Regions from separate parts of the Microbacterium mcarthurae genome, predicted to be linked through region 3. Evidence: predicted binding sites of a transcription regulator. Region 3 holds the regulator's gene; each other region holds the start of a gene.

Region 1 (7,843 bases), 740 kb from region 3:
AGCGAGAAGGCGATCCTCGAAGTCTGTACGAACGGTGCCCTCGTAAATGAACTTCCCCATGGCGCGGTCTCCTCGTCGGCGGTCTTCGTCACTGTGCCTCGCGTTCGCTCGCGGGGGCGACTTCGCAGACGCCGTGCGTCACGACGGCACCGAATGCGAAGAGAGTCAGAACATTCGTGCCGTCTGGCTCGGGTTCCGGCCGTACATGTCGCGGTAGAACTTCGCGAATCGTGACGGACTGGAAAAGCCCCACCGGCGGGCGACATCGCCGACGCTGTCGGTGCCGCTCACGAGGTCGCGATGAGCCGCGGTCAGGCGCACCGTTCGCAGGTGAGTGGACGGCGTCGTGCCCAAGGCTCGGCGGAAGGCGTGCTGAAGGCCGCGCGTGGAGATCCCCGCCGCTGTCGCGACGTCGTCGATGGTGATCGGTCGATGCGCGTGCGAATCGATGAAGGCGAGGGCCCGGCGCACCGTGCGCGGTGCGGCGGCCCGCTGGGTCGCGTGATCGACGGCTTCCCCGTAGGTGGTCGAGAAGACCGAGAGGGTGGACAGCAGCGCGTGACGCTCGAGTTCCGCCGCGACGAGCGGATGCTCGTGGCCGGCGACGAGGGCGGATGCCACGTACCCGAAGCTGCGTTCCCACTGCGACGCGAGCATCCGGTCGCGCGCGACCGAGTCGATCGTCCGCAGCACGAGACGGTCGTCGCCCGAGACGGCGCGAGCGACACGCTCGGCGGACGTGCGGTCGAACAGGAATGCCCGCACCTTGCCGGTGCCGCTCCAGCGGGCGCGCATCGGCCCGTCGCCGGTGAGCCAGGGCTGCCGCGGATCGATGTCGCGATCTTCCGCCCGCAAGCGGGCATCGAGGGCGGCGAGCTGGCAGGCCATGATCTGATCGTCCAGCTGCACCGACGAGCGGACGTCGGCCCGGAGGGAGTACTGGACGAGCGAGAACGTTCCGGAGTCGATCGACGACCAGTCGAAGCGCACCCGGTCGGGGTCGACGTGATCCAGACGTGCGCCCGGAACGAACTGCCGCCACACCGCTTCGACATCGTTCGCGCCCGTCGCGCGTACGGTGAGGACTTCCCCCATATGACCCTCCTCCACGGCCTCGACCGCCGTGGCATCCGGGATATCTTGCCTCCGGCTCGCGGGTCCAACGTGCGGTCGGACGCCGCGCGCCAGGGTTCGGCCTCAGAGCGAAAGCACGGGAGTACGGGGCGGGTCCAGGCGGTGTCAAGGGGGCGGGAACGCTGCGAGTACCGCCGTTGGATGGAGGAGTCGCCGACGCGGCGACCCGCGATACCGCATCGCGGACGACGAAAGGATTCCGCCATGAGCGACGCTTCGATCGACCCCGTCTCCTCGGACCCGACCGTTCCGCAGGCTCCGGATGCGGTGACCGGCGTGCAGCCCCTCCGCGACGGCGACACGTCCATCGAGCCGGACCCGTCGCTGGATCCGGCGCAAGCGGAGTGGGATGCCACGACCGCGCTCGACGAGGGTGCGGACCCCGCGGACCTTGATCCCGCCACGGCGACAGGAGCGGACCCGGCGGAGATCCCCGCCGACGACAGCGACATCCCCCTCGCGGATGTCCACCCCGAGTCCACGGGGACGGACTCGCAGGGGGAGGACCCCGGCGTCGTGGAGCTGGGCGAAGAAGGTCAGGGCGACCTCGCCCCCGAAGACCTCTGAGTGCGATCTAGCCGCCGTCCGCCGCGATCCCGCTCTTGACCGGCCCTGCGTTCCGGGACAGGCCGCCGGGGGAGTGGCGGCGGCGGAGGACGCGCAGCGGCGTCGCCGCGCGCGCGACACGCGTTCCGGCGTAACGCACCCCTCCCCGTACGCGCGCGCCGACGGCGATCCAGCTCGTCACCGACCGCTCGATCGCCCACACCGGCGCCCACAGGGCCGCGGAGGGGCGGAAGACGCCCCGACCGCCCGCGCGTCGGCGCCCGCCCTCCGCCGCGGCCACGACGCCGAGCGCGATCAGCAGAAGAACCCCGCGTCGGCGGCGCAGGGCCACGATGGTCGGGAGCAGGGTCAGCTCGAGGAGCAGACGAGGTGGCTGCGCGAGACTGTCGTACGCCTGCCGCACCCGTTGTCCGAGGAAGTGCGACAGCGTGGGCGGGCGCCGCACGACGAACACGTCACGGCGAAGCCGCACGACGCCCCCGGCGGCGCGGACGGTGCGTTCGAGCTCGAGGTTCTCGAACAAGCAATCGGGGTCGTACCCGCCCGTGCGTTCCAGCACGGAGCGCCGGATGCCGTACGTGCCCGAGTAATCGCGGTGGAAAGCGCGGTTGAGCAGCGTGCGGCCGGTGTCCCATCGCGCGTGCCAGGGCAGCGGATCGAACACGTTCTGCGGAGCGACCAGGTCCGCATCCGCGAGTGCCGACACCACGGCATCCAGGCCCGCCCGGTCGTAGCGGACGTCGTCGTCGGCGAGGACGATCCGCTCGTGCCGGGCCACGGCCACACCCGTCAGGACGCCGCGCACCTTGCCATTGGCGCCGTGCGCGAGGGCGGGGCGCACGTGTCGGACGAGTCCCGGAAAGGCGCGGGCATGGGCGGCGAAGAGCGGCGCGTCGGACCCGTCCACCACCGTGACGTCGATCCAGCCCGCCAGTTCGCCGAGGTAGTCCGTGAGGTCGCCGATCGCGTCGTCGTCGCTCCACCGAAGCGGCAGGACGTACTCCGCCGCGAGGCGCATCAGTCGTCCGTGCGGAATCCCGCGGCCTTGTGCGTCCCGTCGCAGAAGGGCTTGATCGTGGACAGGCCGCACCGGCACAGCGCGACCGTGCGACGGTTCTTGGGGATGGGCCGGTCCGCGGCGTCGCGGAGGTCGACCTCTCCGCGCACGAGGAACGGGCCGTCGGGATAGGCGGTGATGCGAGCCGGATCCGCCATCATCGACCCTCTTCGGGCCGCAGGGACGACTCCCCGCGCGACCACGCGTCGAGCAGATGACGGCCGACCCTGCCATCGACGTCGAGGCACGCGGCGGCGCCGAAGAGGATGTCGGGGAGCAGGTCGGGGCGATCCTCCGCGAGTGCGCCGGCCAGGTCGCGCGCGGCGATCTGCTCGTGCACCGCGTCGGCTTCGACGTGCTCGTCGAAGTACGCGCACACGTCATCGCCGAAACCGAGGCGCCGCAACCCTTCGGCGTAGAGGCGATTGGGGATCGACGACGTCATCTCGAACGCCGCGAGATGACCGACGATCGCCCCCAGCAGACGGCGATTGAGCCCGAACATCGACATCGTGTTGTGGGAGGCGAGGGTGACGGCGGGAACGTCGTCGATGTAGGCCCCGTAGGCGTCGGAGAGTCCGGCGCCGCGGACCGCGCGCGCGAACATTTCGGCGTGCACGCGCTCCGGATTGCCGCCGCCGTACTCGTCGGACTGGATCTCCACGAGCGCCGCCTTGGGGCGCCCCGTCAGCCGTGGGATGGCCCACGAATGGGGGTCGGCTTCGCGCAGGGTGTAGACCGTGCGATGCACGAGGAGCTCGTGCGCCTGGTCGAGGGTGGCTTTTTTCGCGAGGTAGCGCGAGAGGCTCGGGCCGGTGTCGGCGGCGGTCAGGGCGAAGAGGCAGCGGGCTACGGCGTCCGCCGTCGTCACCGGCGTCTCGGGGACGGCCACGCGATCGCGGAGTGTCGCTTCGAAGGCTCGCTCGATGACGCGACGGGTCGCGATGAGCGACGGGTCCCATTCGAGATCGGGCGCGAACGCGGGGATCGATCCGTAGGCCGAGGCGTAGAGCGCGAAGAGGGCGAGCTGCAGATCGTCGTCGGCGGCGACGTCGGGCGAGGCCTCCACAGCGGCGTCGGCGAGGGCGGTGTGGGCCGTCGGCGTGCCGCCGCACAGGTGCGGGAGGATCGCGGCGCTCACCGGGCCGCGAGGGGAGAAGGGCGGTGAATCGTCCGCCCCTTCCGCGTCGGAGAGAACGGGGGAGGAGGAGGTGACGGACACCCCCGCACTCTGGCGGCGAGGGGAGCGATCACCGAGACCCTTGACAACGACGCGCACGCGACGAGGGGGCCACCGGCGTCGGGTGCCCCCTCGTCGTTCGTGCTCACTGCTCGATCGGGTGCGGAGCGCTCTCGTGCGCGGCGATCACGTCGTCGGAGTCGTCGGTGGACACCGCGATACGGCGCGGCTTGGCCTTCTCGCTCACCGGAATCGTCACGGACAGCACGCCGTTGCGGTACGACGCGCTGATTCGATCCGTGTCGATCCCCTGACCGAGGTTCAGCTGGCGAACGAACGAGGCGGTCTCGCGCTCGCGCGTGATCCATTTCACGCCTTCCCCGGCGGCGAGCGTCCGCTCGGCCCGGATCGTGAGCAGCTGACCGTCGACATCGATGTCGACCGAGCCGGGATCCACGCCCGGGAGATCAGCGGAAAGCACGTAGTGATCGCCGTCGCGATAGAGGTCCATCGGCATGCGGCGGGGTCCTCCGCGTCGGGCGTCGAGGAGCGTCGACGCGAGGCGGTCGAGGTCGCGGAACGGGTCGTAAGCGGCCATGGTCGTTTCTCCTTTTCGATCGGTCCGGATGCCGGATCCGGAGGTGGTCGTAGGTTGAGTCTGTGTGACTCAACTTGGGATCAGATTAGCACTCTCGTGGGGAGAGTGCCAAGAGTTCGTCGCGCGATTGTGCTCCCGTCGGCCCGCCGCCGCAACCCCCGTGCCGGACCCCCGCGCGCCGCGGTGTCGTAGGCCCCGGATGCTGCGGCCCCTGGACGGCATCCGGAGACGACGAAGGAGAGCGATGTACTTCCACCGGCAAGAACTCCAGCACAAGGCCACCCCCGACAAGCCGGACGCGGTCTACGCGCGCAAGCTTCAGGAGGTGCTCGGCGGACAGTACGGCGAGATCTCCGTCGCGATGCAGTACCAGTTCCAGGCGTGGAACATGCACATGCCCGGCAAGTACCGCGACCTCGTGTTCGGGATCGGTGCGGAGGAGATGGGGCACGTCGAGATGCTCGCGATCATGATCGCGCAGCTGCTCGAGAAATCGCCGCTCGGCATCACCGAGGAAGCCGTGCAGGACGACCCCACGGTGGCCGCGGTGATCGGTGGCACCGACATCCAGCACGGCATCGTCGCGGGAGCGGGTGCGCGTCCGGTCGACTCCAACGGCAACCCGTGGCAGGGCAGCTTCATCACGGCCAGCGGCAACCTGCTCGCGGACTTCACCGCCAATGCCAACGCCGAGATGCAGGGGCGCGTGCAGGTCGCGCGTCTCTACCACCAGACCGACGACCACGGCGTCAAGGATCTGCTCGCCTTCCTCCTCGCCCGCGACACCATGCACCAGAACCAGTGGGCGGCTGCTGCGGCCGAGCTGCAGGAGGAGGGGTACGAGAGCCTCCCCGTGCCGAGCAATTTCCCGCTCGAGAAGGAGGATCGGGACGTGTCGTACCAGTACATCAACTTCTCCGACGGGGCTGCGGCCGCCGAGGGGCGCTGGGCGTCGGGACCGACGCCCGACGGAAAGGGCGAGTTCACCTACCTCGCGTCTCCCGAACCCGGCGTGCCGATGCCGCCGCCCACGCACCCCGATGTGCGGTTCTACGGCACCACCGAGCTCCCCAACACCGTGGAGAAGCTCGCCGGCCGCGCGCAGGACGCGCTGCACAAGGAATGAGCGGGGCGGATGCCGCGGTGCCGGGGCCCTCGATGGCCGCGGCACCGCGCAGCGGAGCGAGCTTCCCCGCGATGCGGGCCGCGAAGGTGCCGCGCACGATCGTGGCAGGACCGTACGGACACCCCTTCCACCCGGTGGCCGTGACGATTCCGATCGGCGCGTGGTCGTCGAGCCTCGTGTTCGACCTGCTCGGTGTCGCCGCCGATGACCCGCGGTCCTTTGCGACGGGGTCGCGGTGGCTCATCGCGATCGGATTGGGCGGGGCGGTGGGAGCCTCGGTGCTCGGCCTTCTGGACTTGTCCCGCATTCCGAAGGGCACACCCGCGCATCGGACGGCCCTGGTGCACCTGACCCTGAACGTCACCGCGATGGTGCTGTTCTCGATCGGCCTGTTCGTGCGCATGCTCGATCTCGGTCGCGTTCCGGGCGTGGCGCTGGCGCTCAGTCTGATCGCCGCCGCCGGACTGTCCGTCTCGGGGTGGCTCGGCGGCAAGCTGTCGTACCGCTGGGGCGTGCGCGTCGCCGACGAGAACACCCAGCGCGAGGGCTTCGAGACGTCCTGAGCTGACGTAACCCCGGGTGCCCTGGCATCCGGGGTTCGTCAGCGCGGGCGGCGGACGGGAACCCGGGGCCAGCTGCCACTCACCGCGCCCGGGTCATGCTGTGGCGCGAGCACCGCGCCCGGAGTCGGGGCGGCGGGCCTTCGGCGAAGGCCGAGGGTGCGTTGCAGTGCGCGGATGAATCGGTCGTACACGCGCGGAGCGATCGCCTGCAGCGGGCGGGTCACGAACTGCGCCGCGCCCACGCCGACCTCGAGCCGCCGCCCGCGTGTGACGCGCACGATCGCGCGTGCGACGCGGTCCGCCGAGACCACGGGGGGCAGGGGGAACGGTGTGCGACCGGTGTAGTTCGCGGCGCGTTGGTAGATCGGCGTGTCGATGCTCGCCGGCAGCACGACCCTCACGCGGATGCCGCGGTGCGCGAGCATCTCCTGGCGCAGCGACCGCGCGAAGCCCAGCAGACCGTGCTTCGCCGCCACGTACGACGAGACGTACGGGCCCGCGACCTGGGAGTACAGCGAGCCGACGAAGACGATGGTGCCGCCGCCGCGCGCCCGGAAGTGGGGGAGCACGGCGCGGGCCGCGCGCATGTGGCCGACGAGGTTCGTCTCGACGACCCGGTCGCGCACGGCATCCGGTGTGTCTTCGACCGACCCGTACGAGAAGACGGATGCCGCAGCCACCCACACATCGATGCGACCGAAGCGGACGATCGCGGCGTCCGTCGCCCGGGCCGGGCCCTCGGGGGTCGCGAGGTCGATGGCGAGGGTGAGCACCTCGGCACCGCGACGGCGGCAGGCCTCGGCGGCGGAGGCGAGGGCGACCTCGTCGCGCGCGACGAGCACGAGACGGGTATCGCGGCGAGCAAAGCGCAGCGCGGCCGCGCGCCCGATCCCTCGGGATCCCCCGGTGATGACGACGACCCGAACCATGCTGCCCCCTTCGCGCGCAGCCCCGGTGGCTCGTCACGTGTGCCGCGACAGTAGGCGGCGGCGGGGCGAGATCGGAGGGGGTTGACGGTGGGGATGCCGGCGAGCGGATGCCACGGGCGGTGACGAGATAACAGCACGTCGGCGCCCCCGCAACCCCGTGTGCGGCCGGTGGCCTCCGCGCGGAGGGTGTGCGGCATGTCGAGTACACACACGGAACTCGGGCGCACGCCCGACGGCGTGAGAGAGGTTGCCGACGGCGTGCTCATGATCACGCGCGCCCTCACCAACAGTTTCCTCGTCGACACCGACGACGGCCTCGTGCTCATCGACGCGGGGCTGCCGCGCAGCTGGCCGTACCTCGTGGCGGCGTTGGCCGCTCACCGCAGCGGCCCCGACGACCTCGTGTCGGTCGTCCTCTCGCACGGCCACTTCGACCACGTCGGCACGGTCGACCGTCTGCAACGGGTGCACCACGTGCCGATCCACGTCAACGAGGCCGACGTCCCCCTCGTGCGGCATCCCTACCGGTACGATCGCGAGGCCTCGCGCGCGCTGTACCCGCTGCGCCACCCTGGCGGCATCCCTGTCTTGGCCCGGATGGCCCGTGCGGGTGCGCTGTCCGTCCGCGGCGCCGAGGCGCTCGGCGACATCCGCCCCGGGGCACCCCTGCTGGGCGGTCTCGTCCCCAT
Region 2 (7,843 bases), 570 kb from region 3:
GGACGCGCGAGACGGGCGGTTCCGGCCTGGGCCTGTCGATCGTGGCATCCATCGTGGACGCGTTGCACGGCACCGTCGATGTGCGCGACACCCCGGGCGGCGGAGCGACCTTCCGCGTGTCTCTTCCTCTCGCCGAGCGTCGGGATGCCAGCGAGCACGCGCTCATCGCCACGCAGCCGCTCGAACGCCTCCCCGACGATGTGCGCCTCGGCGACACCCCGCCGGAGCCGCGGAACTCCTGACGGCGCGAACGAAGAACGCCCCCTCCCGAAGGAGGGGGCGTTCTTCTCATGCCTGAGCGTGGATCAGAAGTCCATGCCACCGGTCGGGTCGGCGGGCGCAGCCGCGGCCTTCTCGGGCTTGTCGGCGACGACGGCCTCGGTCGTGAGGAACAGGCCCGCGATCGACGCGGCGTTCTGCAGCGCGGAGCGCGTCACCTTGGCGGGGTCGATGATGCCCTGCGCGAACAGGTCACCGTACTCACCCGTCGCGGCGTTGAGGCCGTGGCCGACCTCGAGCTCGGCGACCTTGTTGGCGACGACGCCCGGCTCGAGACCGGCGTTGAGGGCGATCTGCTTGAGCGGAGCCTCGATGGCGACCTTGACGATGTTCGCGCCGGTGGCCTCGTCGCCCGTGAGCTCGAGGTTCGCAAACGCCGTCTTGCCGGCCTGGATGAGGGCCACGCCACCACCGGCGACGACACCCTCTTCGACGGCCGCCTTCGCGTTGCGGACGGCGTCTTCGATGCGGTGCTTGCGCTCCTTGAGCTCGACCTCGGTGGCCGCGCCCGCCTTGATGACGGCCACGCCGCCGGCGAGCTTGGCGAGACGCTCCTGGAGCTTCTCGCGGTCGTAGTCGCTGTCGGTGTTCTCGATCTCGCGGCGGATCTGGGTCACGCGACCCTCGATCTGAGCGGAGTCGCCCGCACCCTCGACGATGGTGGTCTCGTCCTTGGTGATGATGACCTTGCGCGCGCGGCCGAGGAGGTCGACCGTGGCGTTCTCGAGCTTGAGGCCCACCTCTTCGGTGATGACCTGGCCGCCGGTGAGGATCGCGATGTCCTGCAGCTGCGCCTTGCGACGGTCACCGAAGCCGGGCGCCTTGACAGCGGCCGACTTGAAGATGCCGCGGATCTTGTTGAGCACGAGCGTCGCGAGAGCCTCGCCCTCGACGTCCTCGGCGATGATGAGGAGCTCCTTGCCCTCCTGGATCACCTTGTCGACGATGGGCAGAAGGTCCTTGATGTTCGAGATCTTCTGGTTCGCGATCAGGATGTAGGGGTCTTCGAAGACCGCTTCCTGGCGCTCGGGGTCGGTGACGAAGTAGGGGTTGATGTAGCCCTTGTCGAAGCGCATACCCTCGGTGAGCTCGAGCTCGGTGCCGAAGGTGTTGGACTCCTCGACGGTGACCACGCCCTCCTTGCCGACCTTGTCGATCGCCTCGGCGATGAGCTCGCCGATGGCCGAGTCAGCGGCGGAGATCGACGCGGTCGCGGCGATCTGCTCCTTCGACTCGACCTCCTTGGCGGAGGCGAGCAGCTCGTCGGTGACGGCCTTGACGGCCTTCTCGATGCCCTTCTTGAGCGAGATCGGGTCGGCACCGGCCGCGACGTTGCGCAGACCCTCGCGCACGAGCGCCTGAGCCAGGACGGTCGCGGTGGTCGTTCCGTCACCGGCGACGTCGTCGGTCTTCTTCGCGACCTCCTTGACCAGCTCGGCGCCGATCTTCTCGTACGGGTCGTCGAGCTCGATCTCCTTGGCGATCGAGACACCGTCGTTCGTGATCGTGGGGGCGCCCCACTTCTTCTCGAGCACGACGTTGCGACCGCGGGGGCCCAGGGTCACCTTGACGGCGTCGGCCAGGGTGTTGAGGCCGCGCTCGAGACCGCGCCGGGCCTCTTCGTCGAAAGCGATGATCTTTGCCATAAGTGTGTCGTCCCTCCCGGACGGGTGGCTACCAGTCTTTAGCACTCGACAAAAGCGAGTGCTAACTCATTCTGGCACTCGACCCTGGGGAGTGCAAGCCGCCCGGTGCGGAGGGGGAACGACGACGCCGCGGCCCCGTGACGGGGACCGCGGCGTGCGTGAGCCGGAGGATCAGGCCATCAGACGAACCGATTCCGCCTGCGGTCCTTTCTGCCCGGAACCGACCGTGAACTCCACCGCCTGTCCCTCCTCAAGGACCCGGAACCCCGACATCTCGATGTTCGAGTAGTGGACGAAGACGTCCTGGCCGTCCGTCACGGTGATGAAGCCGTAACCCTTCTCGGCGTTGAACCATTTGACGGTGCCCTGCGTCATGCGAATCTCCTGTTGCTGAACGACGAGGTCATCGTAAGCACGCGAGCCCGCGCCGATCCGGCCCGGGAGAGCATTGTTGACACGGCGGCATCCAACTTTTTACCCCACGGAAACACGCGGCGCAGCGAGGCTCAGGGCGTGGGCTGACCCGCCGCGCGATCGAGACCGATGACGACGACGAGACGTTTCTCGGCGCTCTCGTCGTCAGCGGTGTCCGGATCGTCCGTCGGCTGCAGGAAGTCGCTCTCCGCGATGTCGGCACCACCGATCGCGTCGGCGAGACCGCGAGCGGCCTCGGCATCGTCCGCGGTGCGGTAGTACACGGTCGTCGTCGCGAAATCGGTCGTGTCCGAGTCACCGGTCTGAACGCTGTCGCCGGGCCAGCCCAGCTCGACGATGCGGTCGCGCAGGTTGCCGGCGAGCCCCTCATCCGCGGTGCCGTTGAGCACGACGACCGAGTACGACGTGTCGATGGCGGCCGGAGCGGTTTCGACCGCGGTGGGGGTCGGTGACGGATCAGACCCGAGCGAAATGCGACCGGACGCCACGAGCACACCGAAGATGCCCACGATGATGAGCACGACGGTAGCCAGTGCGGCCCAGAGGAAGATGATCCAGCCCCGCGAACGCGGACGTTCGGCCCGGTGGGCGCCGACACGGCCCGCTTCGACCGGCAGGTCGTCGAAGCGATCCCTAGGGAAGGTCGATCTGGCCATTGGACGATGCTATCGGGCGGCGTTCCGCGGCCCCGTCACCGCGTCGCCGTGCGGCCCAGGCGCGCGCGATGCTGCTGCGCCGCCTCGTCGCGCCGCCGACGCAGCCGCCGCACGAGCATCGGGTCATGCGCAAGGGCCTCCGGCTCGTCGAGAAGGCGTCCCAGCAGTTGGTAGTACCGTGCGGGCGCGAGGTCGAACTCGGCGCGGATCGCCTCCTCCTTCGCTCCGCCGTGGCGCCGCCACTCCGCCTCGAAGGCGAGGAATGCACGGTCACGGTCGGAGAGAGGCACGTCGCCACGCTACTGCGAGGGGGACGCCGATCCGGGATGCCACGCCACCCAGGCCCCGAGCGGGTCGACGCTGGCCAGCACGTCGCCGTCGAGAGCGAGGGCGAAGCCACCGGGCCGGAGGGTCGGCATCCCCTTCCACGCCTCGTGGAGGCCGGGGGCGTCCAGGGTCACCCACCGGCCGGCCGCGCGGGCGGCGGAGATGATCGCCCCGCGGTGCCGCCGCGGCACGTGGGCGAGAACCCCCGGTGTCGTCACGACAAGTGTCGCGTCGCGTGGCGCCTGTGCGGCGAGCGCCGGGAGAGCGCCGGCCCCGTCGCCGGCCACGAGAAGCGGAGGGTCGGCGGCGGCGATGTCGAGCGCGGCCTGGATGCGCTCACGACGCCCGTCCTCCCCCGGCCAGACCAGACCGGTGAGCCACGCCCGGTCCTCGGGGTCTCGGGCGTCGAGCGGCTGCAGGTCGATCCCCGCCCGCCACACGACCCGGGGCAGTCGTAGCGGCGGGTCGCCGTCCACCGCGCAGTCCAGGACGACCGGACTGCGGCCGCCGTCGGGGTCGAGGCGCGTCGTGTCCCCGTCCGCCGAGACGTAGCGATACGAGTAGCGGTCCGGGTAGAGGCACAGTCCGGCGCTCGCGCCGATCTCGAGGAGTGCGATCGGCCCGTCGATGAGCGACAGCGCCGGCAGCAGCGCCGCGCAACGCAGCGGCTCGTTCGTTTGGACGCTCCGGCGACCGCATTCGGCGACGATGGCGTCGGCGTGCGCCACGACCCAGTCCGCCCACGCGTCCCCGGTGTCGTCGGTCGCCCCGAGGAGTCGCATCACGGCGAAGACCAGCGGGGGCTGTCGATGCGTCTCCGGGATCGCCGCGACGACGCGTGCCACGGCCGGATCCTCGGCGACCCGACGCGCCCACTTCGCGTAGGTCTCGGAGCGACCGGGCGCCTCGTGGTCGGCGAAGCGGGTGTAGCGGTCGACGACGACGGTCACGGCATCCAGGTCCACCCCGGTGATTATGCCCGTGCGGGCGCGACGTCCCCTGAACGCGAGAGAATGGACGCGACGAAGGAGACCACTCATGACCTACGCCGTCGACAAGTCCGACGACCAGTGGCGGGCCGAGCTCAGCCCCGAGCAGTACGCAGTCCTGCGCCAGGCCGGGACCGAACGCGCCTGGACCGGTGAGCTGCTCGACGAGAGCCGTGCCGGCCTGTACGCCTGTGCCGCGTGCGGAGCCGAGCTCTTCCAGAGCGGCACGAAGTTCGACTCCCACTGCGGTTGGCCAAGCTTCTACGAGTCGGTGCGCCCCGAGGCCGTCGAACTGCTCGAAGACAACAGCCACGGCATGCAGCGCACCGAGGTCCGGTGCGCCAACTGCGGATCCCACCTGGGCCACGTGTTCCCCGATGGCTTCGGCACACCGACCGGCGACCGCTACTGCATGAACTCCCTCTCGCTGAGCTTCACTCCCGCCGACGAGGCATGAGCGCGCTGGAGGCCATGCGCGATCGGCGGTCGTGGTCCAAAGTCACCGACCTGGCCCCCACGGGGCCCGAGCTCGAGGCTTTCGTCGCGGCCGCCGGCCGTGTCGCAGACCACAAGTCGTTGCGCCCGTGGCGGCTCATCGAGATCCGCGGCGCCGACCGCGACGTGCTCGCGCGGGCGCTGAACAAGGCCGACGGCAAGAAGGGGCTGTCGTCGAAGCCCCGGCGTGCCCCGCTGATCATCGCCGTGGTCGCCGACCTGAGCTCGAAGAAGATCCCCGCGTGGGAGCAGGAGGCCGTGGCATCCGGGGTCGCCCACATGCTGAGCCTGGCGCTCGACGAGGCCGGGTTCGGCGTGTTCTGGCGCACCGACGACAACACCCGGAGCAAGGTCCTCGCCAAAGCCCATGGGCTGGGCAAGGGAGAGGTGCTCCTGGGGTGGCTGTACGTCGGCGGCAAGCCGGTGCGGTCACGTCCCACGCGGCGCAAGACCGTGGATGCCGCGAAGCACATCTCGCGAATGCCCGGCGGGAAGAAGCGCCGTAAGGTCGACGAGACCCGCCTCTGATCCCTCGTGGGCGTCCGCGGTCTCAGCCGCGGCGCCGACGTCGCCAGGGAACGGCGGCCACGACGACGCCGCCGATGGCCACCCCCGCTGCGACCAGAGCGACGGGCGTCGAAGGCGCCGCGGGTGCGGGCCAGACGGCGTCGAGCGCGACGGACGTGGTAAGAAGCCCCACCACCGAGCCGAGGCCCATCACCAGCACGCCCGTGTGCTGCACGATGACCGACGACAAGAAGATGTAGACGACGCCGAGCGTTCCCCCGAGATAGAGCCACGGATCGGTGGGGAGGGCCCGGGGCGGTCCGACGACGGCGATGTGCGTGAGCGCCGCGACGATGAGCACCGCGGTTCCGCCGGCGAAGTTGACGACTGTCGCCGCGAGCGGGCTCTGCACGCGCAGCCGCAGGCGTCCGTTCGTCCCCTGCTGCCACGCGACGCCCGCCCCGGCGATGACCGGGACGACCAGCATCCACACGGGAACGCCGCCCACCCGGTCCCCGGTCAGCGACACGCCCACCCCGGCGAGGGCGAGAAGTGCACCCACAACGCGGCGGAGCGTCACCGGGACGACGCCGGACGGGCCGTGACCGAATCGGTCGAGGAACAGTCCTCCGGTGGTCTGCCCGGCAACGAATCCCACGGTGAACAGAGCCACCCCGATCGTGGCGACCGCGAGTCCCTGGGAGGCCACCGTGAAAGCTCCGATCACGCCGCCCAGGAGCATCCACCCGGGGATCGACCGCTCCCGGATCGCCGCGGCCAGGCGCCGCACACCGGCCCGCCCGACGGGGAGCACGGCGGCGATGACGAGCACGACCACCAGACCCGAGCCGAACGAGATGGCCCCGGCCAGGACGCCGTCGCCGATCTCCGCCCCGAGCGAGCCGTTGATGCGCGCCTGCAGCGCCGTCAGCGCGCCGATCAGCACCGCCCCGAGAACCGCGATCCCGACCGATCGTCGCTGAGACATGGATCCTCTTCCCTGGGCGCCGCCCACGTCGGGGGCCGTCGTCGATCGTACGTGCCCGCGCGCCGAGTGGACCCACCGGCCCCGATGCGCGAGGCTTTCCCCGTGCCCCACCTCAGCGCCGGCCCCGATGACGTCTCGGCAATCCTGTCCCGACTGACCGCCGCGCGCGCCGACCGCGACTTCATCGCGGGAGTCGAGCTCCACCTCCCCCGCTTGCACGATCTCTTCCTCCGGCTCTACGGCGATCGTCCCGATGGGCGCGAACGGCTGGCCTCCGTTGTCGACCTCGCACACCGGTCGTGGGATGCGCGCCCCGCGGGGCTCAAAGCCCTCGACCGGGAACGGGCGAGCGCACCCGACTGGTTCGAGAGCGAACGCATGCTCGGCGGTGTCTGCTACGTCGACCGCTATGCCGGCGGGCTCCATGGCATCCGGGAGTCGATCCCGTACTTCCGCGAGCTCGGACTGACCTACCTGCACCTCATGCCGCTGTTCGAGAGCCCCGAGGGCAACAGCGACGGCGGGTACGCCGTCTCGAGCTATCGCCGGGTCAACCCGGCCCTGGGCACCATGGAGGAACTGACGGAACTGGCCGCGGAGCTTCGCCGCGCCGGGATCTCGCTGGTGGTCGACTTCATCTTCAACCACACCAGCAATGAGCACGAGTGGGCTCAGAAGGCGGTGGCCGGCGACGCCGGGTGCGAGGACTTCTACCTCATCTTCCCCGACCGCGCGCTGCCCGACGCCTACGAGCGCACGACGCGCGAGATCTTCCCCGACGACCACCCCGGCTCGTTCGTGCAGCTGCCCGACGGGCGCTGGATCTGGGCCACGTTCTACCACTTCCAGTGGGACCTCAACTACGCCAACCCCGCGGTGTTCGAAGCCATGGCGGGCGAGATGCTGTTCCTCGCCAACCGGGGTGTGGAGATCCTCCGGATGGATGCCGTGGCCTTCATCTGGAAGCGCCTGGGAACGGCGTGCGAGTCGTTGCCCGAGGCGCACCTGTTGCTGCAGGCGTTCAACGCGGTGCTGCGGATGGCAGCGCCGAGCCTGCTGTTCAAGTCCGAGGCGATCGTGCACCCGGACGAGGTCATCTCCTACATCTCGCCCGAGGAGTGCCAGCTCTCCTACAACCCGCTCCAGATGGCCCTGACGTGGGAAGCGCTCGCGACGCGCGACGGCCGGCTGCTGCAGCAGGCCCTGGAGCGTCGCCACGCCTTGCCCGACGCAACGGCGTGGGTGAATTACGTCCGCAGCCACGACGACATCGGTTGGACGTTCGCCGATGAGGACGCCGCCGAGCTCGGCGTCCAGGGATACCCGCACCGCCGCTTCCTCAACGACTTCTACGTCGGCCGCGTCGAGGGCTCGTTCTCGCGGGGCGTGCCGTTCCAGGAGAATCCGCGCACCGGTGACGCGCGCATCGCCGGCACCACCGCCTCGCTCGCCGGTATCGAAGCCGGAGACGCCGGCGGCGAAGACCGCGTGATCCTGGCGCACGCGCTGGCACTGTCGACC
Region 3 (7,843 bases):
TGGACACCGACCTTGAGGTCGCCGCGCTGGCTGCCGCGCAACGGCGTGATCCCGCGTCCCTTGATGGTGAGTACGTCACCGGACTGCACCCCCGGTCGCACCTCCAGGTCGACGCTGCCGTCGAGCGACTCGATGGTGGTGGTCGTGCCGAGGATGGCATCCGGCATCGATACCTCGAGGGTGGCGAGCAGGTCGTCGCCCTCGCGGCTGAACGAATCGTGCGACTCCACCGTGATTTCGAGGTACAGGTCGCCGTTGGGTCCGCCGGCGGGACCGACCTCGCCGGAGCCGGGGAGCTGCAGTCGTAGACCGGTCTCGACACCGGCGGGGATGTCGACCGACACCGTCCGGCGTGCGCGCACCCGTCCCTGACCCTGGCACGTCCCGCAGGGGTAGGGGATGGTCGTGCCGTGCCCCTGGCAGACGCTGCAGGGCTGGCTCGTCACGACGTTGCCGAGGAGGCTGCGAACGGTGCGCTGGACGTGACCCGAGCCGTGGCAGATGTCGCACGTGACCTCGGTCGTCCCGGGCTGCGTGCACGCGCCCTGGCACGTCTCGCATAGCACCGCCGTGTCGACCTCCAGGTCGCGGTGGACGCCGAAGACGACGTCGCCGAGGCTCAGGGTCACCCGCACGAGGGCGTCCTGGCCGCGCTCGCGCCGCGAGCGGGGACGCGGTCCGCGTGCGCCGCCGCCCTGCGCACCGCCGAAGAACGTCTCGAAGATGTCGCTGAACCCGCCGAACCCGGCGGCGCCCCCGCCGCCGAACGGGTTCTGGTCACCGCCCATGTCGTAGCGACGGCGCTGCTCGGGGTCGCTGAGCACGTCGTACGCGTGGGTGACGAGCTTGAATCGCTCGGATGCATCCTCGCCCGGGTTCACATCTGGGTGCAGCTCACGGGCGAGCCGACGGTACGCCTTCTTGATGTCGTCGGCGCTGGCGTCGCGTGCGACGCCGAGGACCTCGTAGTGGTCAGCCACAATCGCCTTCCTGCCCGCTCGCGCGGGGTCGATCTCTGCGTGGGGTGTTCGTCAACGAGCGCTGTCGTCGTCTTCGAGCATCCGGGTCAGGTAATGCGCGACGGCGCGGACCGCCGCGAGGTTGGAGGAATAGTCCATGCGGGTCGGACCGAGCAGACCCACGCGGGCTCCGCCGGCCGTGCCGTCGTACCGGCTCGCGAGGACGGATGCCTCGACCAGACCGAAGGGCTCGTTCTCGCGGCCGATGCTGGCCGAGAGGCCCTGCTCGTCGGCGACCATCTCGCTCATGAGGCGCAGGAGCGTCACTTGCTCCTCGATGGCCTCCAGCAGCGGGTAGATGCTGCCGCGGAAATCGGATTCGCGCTTGGCGAGCGTGGCAGCGCCGGCCATGACCAGACGGTCCTGGCGGAACTCCTCGAGTTCTTCGCCGACGACGCGGAGCACCGCGTCCGCGATCGCATCGAGCACCATGCCCGGCCGCGGGGGTTCGCTCGTCGCGGAGGCGACGGTCTGCGCGCAGTCGGCGACGCTGCGCCCCACCAGGAGGGCTCCGACACGGGCCCGGAGCTGGACGATGTCACTCTCGGTCGGCTCGGCCGGGACGAGCGCGATGCGCTGGGAGACCCGGCCGGTGTCGGTGACGAGGATGACGAGCACGCGCGGGCCACCGAGGGCGACGAGTTCGACGTGCGAGAGGTTCGCGCGGGAGAAGGAGGGGTACTGGACGATCGCGACCTGGCCGGTCAGCTGCGTGAGCGCGCGGACGGTACGGGCGAGGAGGTCGTCGAGGTCGCCGGCTTCGTCGAGGAACGACGTGATCGCGCTGCGCTGCGCGGTCGACAGAGGACGGAGCTCGGCGAGGTGGTCGACGAAAACGCGGTACCCCTTGTCGGTGGGAACGCGTCCGGACGACGTGTGCGGCGCGACAATGAGGTCTTCGTCCTCCAGCTGGGCCATGTCGTTGCGGATGGTCGCCGCCGAGACACCGAAAGCGTGCCGCTCGACGATCGCCTTGCTGCCGACGGGCTCACGCGTGTCGACGTAGTCCTGCACGATCGCGCGGAGCACCTGCAAGCCGCGTTCGGACACCATGGCCGGCTCCCTCCTTCTGGCACTCCGATCACCTGAGTGCCAATTCTAGGGCACGCGCCCGAAACGGAGCCGGAACGGCGCTCAGACCGTGAGTGCCCGCACGACGGCATCGGCGAGCAACCGGCCCCGACGCGTCAGCACGATGCGCCCGCGGACGGCATCCGGTCCTTCGACGAGTCCATCCGCGATAAGAGAGGCCACGGCCTTGCGGCCCTCGCCGAGGAGCTCCGACACCGGCAGGCCTTCGCGAATGCGGCTGCGCAACAGCACGGACTCCAGACGCCGGGCGGTGTCGTCGGGTCGCTCCCGCGCGGCGGCGGGCGACTCCCCCGCCGCCAGCCGCTGCGCGTAGGCGGCCGGGTGCTTCACGTTCCACCACCGGAGTCCGGCGACGTGGCTGTGTGCTCCGGGACCGAATCCCCACCAGTCCGTCCCCCGCCAGTAGGCGAGGTTGTGCCGGGACCGGTGCGCCGTGTCCGTGGCCCAGTTCGACACTTCGTACCAGTCGTACCCCGCGCCGCTCAGCAGGTCGTCGGCCAGCTCGTACATGTCGGCCTGCAGGTCGTCGTCCGGCATCGCCACGCTCCCCGAGCGGATCTGGCGCGCGAGCTTCGTGCCGTCCTCGACGATGAGCGCGTAGGCGGAGACGTGGTCGGGCCGCAGGGCGGTCGCCGTCTCGAGCGAGGCGCGCCAGTCGTCGAGCGACTCCCCCGGGGCGCCGTAGATGAGGTCGAGCGAGACGTCGAGCCCCGCCCGGCGCGCAGCGGCCACCGCGGTGGCCACGTTGCGCGGATCGTGGGTGCGGTCGAGCACGGCGAGCACGTGCGGCTGCGCGGACTGCATGCCGATCGACAGCCGCGTGACGCCGGCCTCCGCCAGAGTCTCGGCGACACGGTCGTCGACGGTGTCGGGGTTCGCCTCCACGGTGACCTCGGCTCCCTCGGCGATCCCGAACTCCCCGCGCACCGCGTCGAGCATGCGCGCGAGGTCGCCCGGAGGCAGCAGCGTCGGGGTGCCTCCGCCGAAGAACACCGTGGATGCCGCGCGCCGGGTGCCCGCGGCATCCATGACCCCGCTCGCCAGGCGCACCTCGGCGGCGAGCGTGTCGGCGAAGTCCTCCTGTCGCGCACCCCGCAACTCGCTCGAGGTGTACGTGTTGAAGTCGCAGTAGCCGCAGCGGACTCGGCAGAACGGCACGTGCAGGTACACGCCGAAGTCGGCCGTCGGGTCGAGCGGGAGATCGTCGGGCAGCCGCCCGTCGGGCGGGGCCGGGTCGCCGAGCGGAAGTGGCCCGCCCATCAGGACGTGTACAGCGGCGAGATCGCGCGCAGATACCGCTGGAACAGAGCGCGTCGGCGCCGGCGAACGCGACTGGCGAACACGCGGTACGACGGCGCGGTCGGGCGGTCGAAGGCGCGGACGACGAACCAGACCTCATCGTTGTCGCGCCATTCGAGAGCGAAGAGCTCCTCGCCGCTCACGATCGAGTGACCGACCGTGCCGAGGATGTATCCCACCCGCCGCGGCTCCTCGAACACCGAGATGACCCGCAGATGGGCGTCCGCGCGATGGCCGTCGACCTTGCCGTGCAGCCGCACGCTCGTGCCGGGGCTGACGAACGGTGTGCCGTCGGTGGCGAAGCGCTGCTCGGACTCGACGCGGCTCGGTGCGATCGGGGCGCCCTCGGCGTCGAACGCCACACCGGAGTACCCGCCGTCGGTGGCCGGCCGCACGTCCGTGATGCTCAGTTCTTCCGACCGCAACGGCGCCCACGACAGCAGCAGTTCGCTCGCCGCCGTGAAGCGCTCCTCGCCGCTGCCGATGCGCCAGGAGTCCTCGGCGGGAAGCGAGTGCTCGGGCGGGTACTGCATGAGGTCGTGCGCCTGGGTGGCGCCGACCGCGGCGTAGTCGACCGTGTCGTCGGTGAAGTTCTGCCGGCGCATGATCTTCAGTCTCCTAGGTCGAGGATGAGAGGACGGTGGGCGTGGTTACTTCTTGCCCTCGACGTCGCCGGACAGGGCGGCGATGAACGCCTCCTGCGGCACCTCGACGCGGCCGACCATCTTCATGCGCTTCTTGCCCTCTTTCTGCTTCTCGAGGAGCTTGCGCTTACGCGTGATGTCACCGCCGTAGCACTTGGCCAGGACGTCCTTGCGGATCGCGCGGATGTTCTCGCGCGCGATGATCCGCGCGCCGATCGCCGCCTGGATGGGAACCTCGAACTGCTGACGCGGGATGAGCTTGCGCAGTCGCTCGGTCATCATCGTGCCGTAGCTGTACGCCTTCTCGCGGTGGACAATCGAGCTGAAGGCATCCACCTTCTCGCCCTGGAGCAGGATGTCGACCTTCACCAGGTCGGCGGTCTGCTGACCGGCCGGTTCGTAGTCGAGGCTCGCGTACCCCTGCGTGCGGCTCTTGAGGTGGTCGAAGAAGTCGAACACGATCTCGCCGAGCGGCATGTTGTAGCGCAGTTCGACCCGATCTTCGCTGAGGTAGTCCATGCCGAGCAGCGTGCCGCGGCGCGACTGGCACAGCTCCATGACGGTGCCGACGTAATCCTTCGGAAGCAGGATGCCGACCTTGACGATGGGCTCGGACACTTCGGCGACCCGGCCGTCGGGGTATTCGCTCGGGTTAGTGACCGAGACGGTCTCACCGGTGTCGGTCGTGACCTCGTAGGTCACCGACGGCGCGGTGGTGATGAGGTCGAGACCGAACTCGCGCGACAGGCGCTCGGTGATGATCTCGAGGTGCAGCAGGCCGAGGAACCCGCAGCGGAAGCCGAAGCCCAGCGCCACCGAGGTCTCGGGCTCGTACTGCAGCGAGGCATCCGAGAGCTTCAGCTTGTCGAGCGCTTCGCGCAGCTCGGCGTAGTCGCTGCCGTCGATCGGGTAGATGCCCGAGAAGACCATCGGCTTCGGGTCGGTGTACCCCGCCAGGGCCTCGCTCGCGGGCTTGCGGTGGTTCGTGATCGTGTCGCCGACCTTGGACTGCCGCACGTCCTTCACGCCGGTGATGAGGTAGCCGACCTCGCCGACGCCGAGACCCTTGGTCGGCACGGGTTCGGGGCTCGACACACCGATCTCGAGCAGCTCGTGCGTCGCGGTAGTCGACATCATCTGGATGCGCTCGCGCGGCGAGAGCGCACCGTCGACCATGCGGACGTAGGTCACCACGCCGCGGTAGGCGTCGTACACCGAGTCGAAGATCATGGCGCGCGCCGGCGCGTCGGCCTGTCCGACGGGCGCGGGGATCTGCTCGACGATGCGGTCGAGCAGGGCTTCGACGCCCATGCCCGTCTTGCCGCTCACGCGCAGCACGTCTTCGGGCTTCCCGCCGATGAGACCGGCGAGCTCGGCCGCGTACTTGTCGGGGTCGGCCGCGGGCAGGTCGATCTTGTTCAGCACCGGGATGATCTGCAGATCGTTCTCGAGCGCAAGGTACAGGTTCGCCAGCGTCTGGGCCTCGATGCCCTGCGCCGCGTCGACGAGCAGGATGGCGCCCTCGCATGCGGCGAGGGAACGGCTGACCTCGTACGTGAAGTCGACGTGACCGGGCGTGTCGATCATGTTGAGCGCGAACGTCTCGCCCGAGGCCGCCCACGGCATGCGCACGGCCTGCGACTTGATCGTGATGCCGCGCTCGCGCTCGATGTCCATACGGTCGAGGTACTGCGCGCGCATGTCACGGTCGGCGACCACGCCGGTGATCTGCAGCATGCGGTCGGCCAACGTCGACTTGCCGTGGTCGATGTGGGCGATGATGCAGAAGTTGCGGATCTGCGCCGGCGGGGTGGCGGACGGCTCGAGGGGCTTCAGGGCGCGCGGTGACATGTTCCGTCGATTCTACGGGCGCGCGCCCACTTCGCCGCGCCGGGGTCCCGGCATCCGGAGCTTTCGTACGCTGGATGCCATGACGGTCCAGGTCGTGCTCGTGCACGGCATCCGCACGTCGGCGAGCATGTGGCGAGCGCAGGTGGAGCACCTGCGCGGTCGCGGCAACCCGGTGACCGCGGTGGACCTGCCCGGCCACGGAACCCGCCGCGGCGAGACCTTCACGCTCGATGAGGCGTTCGCGACGATCGATCGCGCCGTCCGGGAAGCCGCCTTGCGGGGCCCCGTGCTGCTGGTGGGGCACTCGATGGGGGGACTGCTGTCGATCGAGTACGTCGGCAGCGAGGAGAAGCCACCGGTCGCGGCCTTCGTCGCGGCATCCTGCACGTCCATCCCCCGCGGGGTCGGGCTCGCCGCCTACCGCTTCTTCGCCCGGCGGCTGGACGCCTTCCCCGACCGGGGGATGCGCGTGACCAACTACGTGCTCGAACGCACGCTGCCGCCGGAGACGCGGGAGGACTTCGGCGCCGGCGGGTACGCGTTCGACGTGCAGGACACGGCCCTGCGCAGCCTCTCCGTGCTCGATCTGCTCGCGGCGCTCCGGCGCATCGACGTGCCGCTGTGGTTCGTGAACGGGCAGTGGGACCAGCTGCGGGTCAACGAGAAGCTGTTCCTGTCGGTGGCGCGCGACGCGGAGCTCATCGTCGTTCCGCGCACGACGCACCTCGTGACGGCGATGCGGCCGCGCGTGTTCAACGCCGTGCTGGACGTGGCGCTCACCACGGTCGAGGCCTCGACCTGATAGACTCGACGCTTGGCTTGCGTGTGGGGTTTTTCCCGACCTCCACGACCGCCGGTGCAGCGTCCCTCTACCGCTCGCCCGGCACTTCCAACACTCACTCAAACGAAAGACCGTCGACGTGGCGAACATCAAGTCGCAGATCAAGCGCAACAAGACCAACGAGAAGGCGCGCGAGCGCAACAAGGCCGTCAAGAGCGAGCTCAAGACGCACGTGCGCCGCACGCGCGAGGCCGTCCTCGCCGGTGACAAGGAAGCCGCCGAGAAGGCGCTCGTCCTCGCCGGCAAGAAGCTCGACAAGGCCGTGAGCAAGGGTGTCATCCACCAGAACCAGGCCGCGAACCGCAAGTCGGCCATCGCGAAGCAGGTCGCCGCTCTCTGAGCCGCATCCTTTCGACAGCCCGTCCCGCATCGCGGGGCGGGCTTCGTCGTTCACAGGTGCATCGCAGCGCCGTTCGGTGTTGCCGTATTCCTGTGCGCGCACGCGGGTGCGGTCGTGGGCTGCGGGGTGTGGTTCGTGCATTGGGGCGCGCACCGATCGCCCCAGTGCACACAGTGCGCCCCGGTGCCCCATCGCGGCCCAGCGCCGCATCGCGCCCCCGCGTCGCTGTAGACACAGGCGGGTACGGTCGTGAGGCTGCGGGTCGTCATTGATGCATTGGGGCGCGCACCGACCGCCCCAATGCACACAGTGCACCCCGGTGCGTAGCGTGCGGCTCTGCGCCCACATCGCGCCCCAGCACCCACATCGCGGCGCAGCGCCCACATCGCGGCGCAGCGCCCACATCGCGGCGCAGCGCGCACATTGCGGTGCAGCGCCCGCATCGCGCCCCCGTGTTCCTGTGGGTACGGTCGTGAGGCTGCGGGGCGTCGTTCGTGCATTGGGGCGCGCATCGACCGCCCCAGTGCACACAGTGCGCCCCGGTAGGCGAAGAGCCCGGTCAGCGGCCGTAGGGCTGGCGGGTCGCGATGATCGTGATCATGCGCTCGAGCGCGAACACCGCGTCGCGGGAGGCGCCCTTGACTTCGGCGTCGGCGCGGGCGGTGGCGTGGATGGCCATGCCGAGGCTCGCGGCGGTCCAGCCGACGAGGTCGCGGCGGGCGCGGTCGACCTGCCAGTCCTTCATGCCGAGGCGATG

What was found. Region 3 encodes HrcA, which represses chaperone genes, less so after heat shock. Its sites were predicted from a motif close to TTNGCACTCGNNNNNNNCGAGTGCNAA; they were not measured.
Region 1: the regulator HrcA is predicted to act here: its motif matches at 4,622-4,648, upstream of P5G46_RS05110 (Hsp20/alpha crystallin family protein).
Region 2: the regulator HrcA is predicted to act here: its motif matches at 1,964-1,990, upstream of groL (chaperonin GroEL).

Annotation. Positions count from the first base shown of each region.
Region 1 is NZ_JAROCE010000001.1:1,050,870-1,058,712, reverse strand. Features, by position in the region: gene P5G46_RS05140 (DUF7882 family protein) at 1-60, opposite strand, end outside; gene P5G46_RS05135 (helix-turn-helix transcriptional regulator) at 166-1,095, opposite strand; gene P5G46_RS05130 (sugar ABC transporter ATPase) at 1,339-1,701, shown strand; gene P5G46_RS05125 (glycosyltransferase family 2 protein) at 1,709-2,719, opposite strand; gene P5G46_RS05120 (CDGSH iron-sulfur domain-containing protein) at 2,719-2,916, opposite strand; gene P5G46_RS05115 (iron-containing redox enzyme family protein) at 2,916-3,980, opposite strand; gene P5G46_RS05110 (Hsp20/alpha crystallin family protein) at 4,084-4,536, opposite strand; gene P5G46_RS05105 (manganese catalase) at 4,781-5,662, shown strand; gene P5G46_RS05100 (DUF2231 domain-containing protein) at 5,680-6,225, shown strand; gene P5G46_RS05095 (SDR family NAD(P)-dependent oxidoreductase) at 6,264-7,154, opposite strand; gene P5G46_RS05090 (MBL fold metallo-hydrolase) at 7,350-7,843, shown strand, end outside.
Region 2 is NZ_JAROCE010000001.1:876,852-884,694, forward strand. Features, by position in the region: gene P5G46_RS04285 (sensor histidine kinase) at 1-242, shown strand, start outside; gene groL (chaperonin GroEL) at 306-1,925, opposite strand; gene P5G46_RS04295 (cold-shock protein) at 2,097-2,300, opposite strand; gene P5G46_RS04300 (LytR C-terminal domain-containing protein) at 2,432-3,016, opposite strand; gene P5G46_RS04305 (DUF3263 domain-containing protein) at 3,052-3,306, opposite strand; gene P5G46_RS04310 (DUF2332 domain-containing protein) at 3,316-4,308, opposite strand; gene msrB (peptide-methionine (R)-S-oxide reductase MsrB) at 4,382-4,789, shown strand; gene P5G46_RS04320 (nitroreductase family protein) at 4,786-5,355, shown strand; gene P5G46_RS04325 (DMT family transporter) at 5,378-6,322, opposite strand; gene P5G46_RS04330 (amylosucrase) at 6,407-7,843, shown strand, end outside.
Region 3 is NZ_JAROCE010000001.1:309,886-317,728, forward strand. Features, by position in the region: gene dnaJ (molecular chaperone DnaJ) at 1-980, opposite strand, end outside; gene hrcA (heat-inducible transcriptional repressor HrcA) at 1,032-2,072, opposite strand; gene hemW (radical SAM family heme chaperone HemW) at 2,154-3,371, opposite strand; gene P5G46_RS01520 (DUF1990 domain-containing protein) at 3,371-4,015, opposite strand; gene lepA (translation elongation factor 4) at 4,061-5,905, opposite strand; gene P5G46_RS01530 (alpha/beta fold hydrolase) at 5,985-6,707, shown strand; gene rpsT (30S ribosomal protein S20) at 6,826-7,086, shown strand; gene holA (DNA polymerase III subunit delta) at 7,646-7,843, opposite strand, start outside.